Regions from separate parts of the Streptomyces sp. NPDC014894 genome, predicted to be linked through region 2. Evidence: riboswitches for the same ligand, from Rfam matches in the RefSeq annotation. Region 2 holds a riboswitch; the other holds the start of a gene.
What was found. A riboswitch is a leader RNA that binds a small molecule or an ion and turns the genes downstream of it on or off. The one in region 2 is predicted to bind cobalamin.

Region 1 (3,871 bases), on a different contig from region 2:
GCGCTCCAACTGACCTCGTACACCGAGGACATGAAGGCCCAGGGGCTGGAACCCACTTCCCAGCTGCTGGACATCGGCTATGTCACGGCCGACGACAGCCTGGCGGGCCTGCTGGACATCTCGGCGGGCGGGCGGGTGCTGCGCATCGAGCGGCTCCGGCTGGCGAGCGGCGAGCCGATGGCGATCGAGACGACCCATCTCTCGGCCAAGCGCTTTCCGGCGCTGCGCCGCAGTCTGGTGAAGTACACCTCGCTCTACACGGCGCTCGCGGAGGTGTACGACATCCATCTCGCGGAGGCCGAGGAGACCATCGAGACCTCGCTCGCGACACCGCGCGAGGCGGGGCTCCTCGGGACGGACGTGGGCCTGCCGATGCTGATGCTTTCACGCCATTCTCTGGACGCCAGAGGAGAGCCCGTGGAGTGGGTCCGCTCGGTCTACCGGGGCGACCGCTACAAGTTCGTCGCCCGTCTGAAGCGCCCTGCCCCCTGATCCGTCCCGGCCCCGCGCGCGACCGCTCCCGAGAGCGATCGCGCGGGGCCGGCTCGATCAGTCGGCGTCGCCCCGGGCGGTCAGCGCACCCAGTCCTCGAGGCGCTCGGTGGACAGGGTGACGCCGACCGGATCGGGCAGCACGACATCCTTGCCGAACGGCACCGTGTGGGCGTTCTCGTACCGCACCCCGTCCGGTTCGCCGTAGACCGTCACCTCGCGGTTGTCCCGGTCGATCAGCAGATACACGGGGATGCCCGTCTGCGCGTAGGCACGCGGCTTCTCGACCCGGTCACGCTGATCGGTGTCCGCGTCGTAGGAGGTCACTTCGACCGCCATCAGCACCGGACTCGGATCCGCCCACTCGCCGTGACCGACGAAGGCGTCGCTGGGGCCAGTGAGACATCGGGCCGGGCCCGGCCCAGACGGTACTCCTGGACCTTGAGCCCCTGCTCGGAGTGGAGCCACAGCTCCGGCCTGGACTGCACGCAGATCCGGGTCAGCCACTGAATGATCCGACCATGGTCCCCGTCGGGCAGAGCCCTGCTCCTGATCCTGCCGTCGATGAGTTCCATCCGCATGCGCCGGGACCGCGCGGCCAGTATCCGCGTGCCCTCGTCGAATTCATCCGGGTGGACATGGAAACGGTCGGTGATCTCAAGGATCTCCGCAGCCTGTGCCATAAGGCCTCCTCCCTGTGTTCTCGACCATAGCGGAGCCGTCCGACAACGGCCCCGGGCCCGCCTCCGCAGGCCCTCCCGCAGTCGCCGCAGGGCCTGGCAGGGGGTGACCATCCGTAGTGCGGCAGACAGCCCACAGACACCCCGCGACACAACATCTGGTGGGTGCCACCACCCCCCGCCCCCACATGTATGCTCATCTCGCTGTCGCCGCAGAGGAATCCGGTGTGAATCCGGAACTGTCCCGCAACGGTGTGCTGTGGTGCGCTTTGTCGTACCCGCGAGTCCGGGCGTCTGCCGACAGCGCACCCGGCTCGACCGACCCGGGTGCCAAGACGTCCGGGCCTCGCGGTTGGGTCGGCGGACGCCGTGGAGTGCTGCCCGGAAACGGGTACGCGCGCCCCGCGGCGCGCCTCCCGCCCGCCGGCCCGTGAGCCGAGCGAGGGAGAGCACCACGTGACCATCGCGCCAGCCGATCCGGCTTCAGGCACCTCCGCGAACGCCTTCGGGCAGACCTCCGAGAAGGTGTCGGAACAGCTTCCCGGACGGGTCCCCGGACCCGTCTCCGGGGAGCCCGGGGACGGGCCCGGGACCGCGCTGCTGCGGACCCTGACCGACCTCACCGCCGATCTGCCGGACACCGACCCGGGCAAGGTCGCCGCAGCCGCGCTGCGCGGCCGGAACGCCGCGTCGGACGCGGCCGAGCTGCGCGGGCTCGCCACCGACGCCGCCGCGGGCCTCATCTCCGAGGACCCGGCCTACTCGCGGCTCGCCGCCCGGCTGCTCACCCGCACCATCGCGGACGAGGCGGCCGGCCAGGGCTCGGTCTGCTTCTCCGCCTCGGTCGCCGTCGGTCACGCCGAGGGCCTGATCGCCGACCGCACCGCGGACTTCGTCACGCTCCACGCCGACCGCCTGGACGAGCTGATCGACCCGGACGCCGACGACCGCTTCGGCTACTTCGGCCTGCGGACCCTCTACAGCCGCTATCTGCTGCGCCACCCGATCACCCGCCGGGTGATCGAGACCCCGCAGCACTTCATGCTCCGCGTGGCCTGCGGACTCGCCGAGGACGACTCCCCGCGCGCGCTGGACGAGGTCGCCGCGCTCTACCGGCTGATGAGCCGGCTGGACTATCTGCCCTCCTCCCCCACGCTCTTCAACTCCGGCACCCGGCACCCGCAGATGTCCTCCTGCTATCTGCTGGACTCCCCGCAGGACGAGCTGGACTCCATCTACGACCGGTACCACCAGGTCGCCCGGCTCTCCAAGCACGCCGGCGGCATCGGGCTCTCGTACTCCCGCATCCGCGCCCGCGGCTCGCTGATCCGCGGCACCAACGGCCACTCCAACGGCATCGTGCCGTTCCTCAAGACGCTGGACGCCTCGGTCGCCGCCGTGAACCAGGGCGGCCGGCGCAAGGGCGCCGCCGCCGTCTATCTGGAGACCTGGCACGCGGACATCGAGGAGTTCCTGGAGCTGCGCGACAACACCGGCGAGGACGCCCGGCGCACCCACAACCTCAACCTCGCGCACTGGGTCCCGGACGAGTTCATGCGCCGGGTCCAGGCCGACACCGAGTGGTCGCTGTTCTCCCCGGCCGACGTGCCCGAGCTGGTGGACCTGTGGGGCGACGAGTTCGACGCCGCCTACCGCAAGGCCGAGGCGGCGGGCCTGGCCCGCAAGACGATGCCCGCGCGCGAGCTGTACGGCCGGATGATGCGGACCCTCGCCCAGACCGGCAACGGCTGGATGACGTTCAAGGACGCCTCCAACCGCACCGCCAACCAGACCGCCCTGCCCGGACACACCGTCCACTCCTCGAATCTCTGCACCGAGATCCTGGAGGTCACCGACGACGGCGAGACCGCCGTCTGCAATCTGGGCTCGGTCAATCTGGGCGCCTTCGTCTCCGGCGGCGACATCGACTGGGAGCGGCTGGACTCGACCGTCCGCACCGCCGTCACCTTCCTCGACCGCGTCGTGGACATCAACTTCTACCCGACCGAGCAGGCCGAGCGCTCCAACTCCAAGTGGCGTCCGGTGGGCCTGGGCGCGATGGGCCTCCAGGACGTCTTCTTCCAGCTGAAGCTGCCCTTCGACTCCCCCGCCGCGCGCGAGCTGTCCACCCGGATCGCCGAGCGGATCATGCTCGCCGCCTATGAGGCCTCCGCCGATCTGGCCGAGCGGAACGGGCCCCTCCCCGCCTGGGAGAAGACCCGCACCGCACGCGGTGTGCTGCACCCGGACCACTACGGCGTCGAGCTGAACTGGCCGGAGCGCTGGGCCGCCCTGCGCGAGCGCGTCGCCGCCACCGGAATGCGCAACTCGCTGCTGCTCGCCATCGCCCCGACGGCGACCATCGCCTCGATCGCCGGTGTGTACGAGTGCATCGAGCCCCAGGTCTCCAACCTCTTCAAGCGCGAGACGCTCTCCGGCGAGTTCCTCCAGGTCAACTCCTACCTGGTGGCCGAGTTGAAGCGGCTCGGCGTCTGGGACGCCCAGACCCGTGAGGCGCTGCGCGAGTCCAGCGGCTCCATCCAGGACTTCGGCTGGGTGCCGGCCGAGGTGCGCGAGCTGTACCGCACGGCGTGGGAGATCCCGCAGCGCGGTCTGATCGACATGGCCGCCGCCCGCACCCCCTTCCTGGACCAGTCGCAGTCGCTGAACCTGTTCCTGGAGACGCCCACCATCGGCAAG
Region 2 (3,871 bases):
AACGGTGCGTACGCCGGATCCGGCCTCTCCAACGAGTGGGCGTTCAGCGCCTTCGCCGCCGCGGGCACGGCCGTCGTGGACGTCGCGCCGGGCGGCGACACCACCAAGAACGCGAGAACCGTCTACCGGAATCTGCTGTCCACGGCCGCCTGGCCGTCGGCGTCCCCGGTGGTCACCGACTACGAGCGCGGCGCGCTCAACGCGTACGCCGCGGGCATCGACCCGGCCCGGGTCTCGGCCTCGCGCAATCTCGTCGCGGACATCTACGCGTACTGGCAGACGGCCGAGGCGGGCTACTTCGGCCCGTCCGCGAACTTCAACGGCACCGTCTTCGCCGCCCTCGCGCTGGGCGGCGCGAAGACCCAGGCCGGAACCGCCCGCGTGCCGCAGGCCCTCACCGCTTCGACGGTCGCCCGCCTCCGGGCCAACCAGCACAACGACGGCGGCTGGACCTACCAGAAGGTGGAGGGCGATCCCACCGCCGTCAACTCCGCCGGCGATGTGGACATGACCGGCGCCGCGATGGCCGCCCTGTGCGTCTCCGGCGTCCCCGGCACCGACGCGGACGTCGTCCAGGCGAAGAACTTCCTCAAGGGCAAACTGGCCGCGGCCTCGGGCGCGTTCAACTCCCTCTACGGGGTCAACACCAGCTCCAACGGCTGGGCGATCGCCGGTCTGAACGCCTGCGGCATCAACCCGCAGTCCGCGGAGTTCACCACGATCAACGGCAAGACGCCGGTCGACTTCCTCATCGCCAACCAGTACAACCCGGCGGGCGGTTTCAAGTACAAGCCCGCCGATACGTCGGCCTCCGCCTACGCCTCCATCGACGCCCTGCGCGCGGTCGCCGGAGGCGGCTTCACCTCGGCCCCGCCCACGCCGGTCACGCCGGGCGCGCCGCAGTGGGTCGCCCAGAGCGCCTTCACCCCGGGCGCCGCCGCCAGGCTCGCGCTGAGCGTCGACGACGGGGCCGGAAACCTCAAGGTGTGCGCGGTGTCCTTCACGCCGACGGGGGCGACCACCACCCTCGGCGACGTCCTCGCCGCCGCGACGGGCTCCGCCGCACCCTCCGGCTGCGTCACGAGCGTGGCCCCCTCGTCCGGCACGGGGGCCGTCACCTCGGTCAACGGCAAGGCCAACAGCGGTTCCAGCACCTGGAAGGTCAGCGTCGACGGCTCCTCCTTCGCCGGCGCCCTCCGCGAGAAGACGATCAACGTGGGTGACACCATCGCGCTGCGCTGGGGCGTCTGAGTCCCCGGGGCGGGGGCTCGCGCCGGGTCTCCACCCGGCGCGGCCCCCGTCCCCCGTCGTGAACGGCCTTGGAGAGACGGGCTGTTGGCTAGAAGGCGGTCCAGGTGAAGGCGACCTGGTCGCCTGCGCTCAGCTTGAACTGGCAGCCGCCGACCGGGGTCGGGACGCCGTTGACGGAGATGCTCCAGTAGGCCGCGCCGCCGCCGCTGACGTTCTTGATCGTGTCGACGGAGAAGTCGTCGAACGCGGGGTACCAGGCGCCGTCCCAGGTGAAGCGCTTCTTTCTCGCGGCGTCGTCCAGCGCGGCGGTCGGGGTGGGCACGGCGCTGGGATGGGCCGAACCGTTGGTGCCGTCGCACTTGTGCGTACCGCCGGTGGCCGTGGTCACATCGTGGCCCTTGGTCTTGATCCTGCCCTGGAACAGCGGACCGCTCGGTCCCTGCACCGTCAGGCTGACCTTGACCGGGGCGTTCGTGTGCGGAGTGGGCCCGGCGTGGGCGGCGGCGGGGGCCGTGGTGAGCGCGAGCCCCAGGGCGGCGGCGGCGACGAGTGCGGTGCGGACGGGATGCGGGCGCATGGGTTGCCTTTCGAGCGATGCCGGTACGCGGCGCGACCCTGTGCCCACGGCGCCTTCGGCGGCCGTGTCGCCCCGAGCGCGGGGGAGACGGACTCGTCGGCGATCCGAGACGGCTCAAAGCTTCGCGCTGCAGACCATGACAGTGGGAAGCGGTACGACCGCGTGCTGGGCTCTCCGACTCGGGGCGCGGAGACGCCCCACACGGTTGCAGGTCAGCGCCGGATTCCCACCGGCTTCCCCCGGGACACACGACCATTCGGTTGTCCGCCCGGACCGGCCGGGCAGACGAATCGTACGGTCGTATCTTCGTGATGAACAGGGGCTGATTTCCGGCCAACTCCCAAGGGGGATCGGGCCAGAGCCCCGGCCGAACGCCACCGGAGCGCGGGGGTGCCGCGGCCCGCCGCCCGCGCGCGTCCGTGAGCGGCCGCGCGACCCCGGCTGCCCCGCCACGGCCCACGTGGCGGCGTACGGGGCGGTCCGCCCGCCCGTGCACGTGCGGGTGGTCCGCCCCGTCTGTTGTGTACGCGTCCGCTCGCCGCGCACGGTGTCGCCCGGGCCGACAGGGCGTGGCGGGGCGGTGACGGCGGCGGCGGACCGGAATCGCCGCCGACTCGTGGGCCGGGCGCGGGCGCTTGCGCGCCGCAGGGCTGTCGGAGGCGGTGGGCCCCGAGGCCGGCGGTATGAGGCCCGTCACTCTCCGGGCACGCCGGGCCGGGCCTGCGCGATCATGGCGCGAATGGACTCCCGTTTCCTCGGCATCGCCGATCTGGACGAAACCCCTTCCGTGGCGGTCGTGATCGACGTCATGCGTGCCTACACCGTGGCCGCCTGGGCCTTCGCCCGGGGGGCGGAGAAGATCGTCCTGGCCGAGTCGCCGGACGAGGCCCTGGCGCTCAAGGCCCGTCACCCGGAATGGGTGGCGATCAAGGACGGTCCGCCCGCGCCCGGTTTCGACGCCGTCAACTCTCCCGGTCTGCTGCGCTCCCTCGACCTCGGCGGGCGCACCGTCGTGCAGAAGACGACCGCGGGGACCGTCGGCGCCCTCGCGGTCAAGGAGGCGGCGCTGGTGCTGTGCGCCGGCTTCGTGGTGGCGGAGGCGACGGCCCGGCTCCTGCGGGCGCGCGGGAGCGACAGCGTCACGTTCGTGGTCACCGGCGAGGACGGGCGGGCCGAGGAGGATCTGGCGTGTGCCCAGTACATCGCCGGGAGGGCCGCCGGGGCCGGGGCGGACGCCGCCGAGTACCTCGGCCGCGCCGCCCGGTCGCGCGCCGCCGCCGAACTGACGCAGGGGGTGCGCCGAGGAGCCCATCCCGACGACGTCGCGCTCTGCCTGGAGGTCGACCGGTTCCCCTTCGCCATGGTGGCGGCCTCGGAAGGCCCGCTCATGGTCCTGCGCCCGCACGCGATGCCTTCGCCCCGGTGAGACGGGAGTCGTGAGTCGGGCGGAGTCGTCGGGCGGACCGGGACGCCGGCGGCGAGTCGGGCCGTCCGGCCCGCCGCCGGGGGCCGGGCGGCGGATGGGTCCCGGTGTCCTGCGGCGGCCCGGCGGCCGTGGACGGCGGAGCGGTCAGTTTCCGGCGATGACCGTGGTGACCACGGTGGTGGTGACGACGACCGTCAGCGTCGCCCGCACGGACTCGACGACCCGGTGGACGGCCGGCGCCGCCCAGTGGCCCCGTGCGATCGCTTCCATCGCCGCTTCGGCCCGAGACGTGTCGGCGGCCGGGAAGGCGAGCCGGGCCAGCCCACCGCCGTGCAGCAGGGCGATCAGGCTCGCCGTCCGCTCGTCCGGGCTCCCGCCGCGCAGCACGGCGGCGTCGAGCCGCTCGCGCACGGCCGCCTCGACCGAGCCGTCGGCCTCCGGGTAGCGGCGTACCGGAAAGAGCCCCAGGACCTTCTTGGTCTCCTCACGGACCAGGCCCTTGTCCACCAGGCCCGCGCTCGCCGCGGCCACCGCGTCCTTCTTCAGGTGCTGGATCCAGTCGGCGGCCCTGCCGGGCTTCTCGCGGCCGGCTATGGCGGCGAGCGCGGCGTCCAGGG

Region 1: linked by a shared signal. The riboswitch ahead of ACF089_RS13615 (ribonucleoside-diphosphate reductase subunit alpha) and the one ahead of ACF089_RS22465 (DUF4430 domain-containing protein) in region 2 are both predicted to bind cobalamin.

What each region holds. Positions count from the first base shown of each region.
Region 1 is NZ_JBIBWD010000004.1:619,955-623,825, reverse strand. Features, by position in the region: gene ACF089_RS13625 (GntR family transcriptional regulator) at 1-492, shown strand, start outside; partial or broken gene ACF089_RS13620 (Uma2 family endonuclease) at 573-1,156, opposite strand; cobalamin riboswitch at 1,357-1,481, shown strand; gene ACF089_RS13615 (ribonucleoside-diphosphate reductase subunit alpha) at 1,697-3,871, shown strand, end outside.
Region 2 is NZ_JBIBWD010000009.1:184,065-187,935, forward strand. Features, by position in the region: gene ACF089_RS22460 (hypothetical protein) at 1-1,251, shown strand, start outside; gene ACF089_RS22465 (DUF4430 domain-containing protein) at 1,340-1,828, opposite strand; cobalamin riboswitch at 1,974-2,093, opposite strand; gene ACF089_RS22470 (2-phosphosulfolactate phosphatase) at 2,568-3,254, shown strand; gene ACF089_RS22475 (GPP34 family phosphoprotein) at 3,399-3,871, opposite strand, start outside.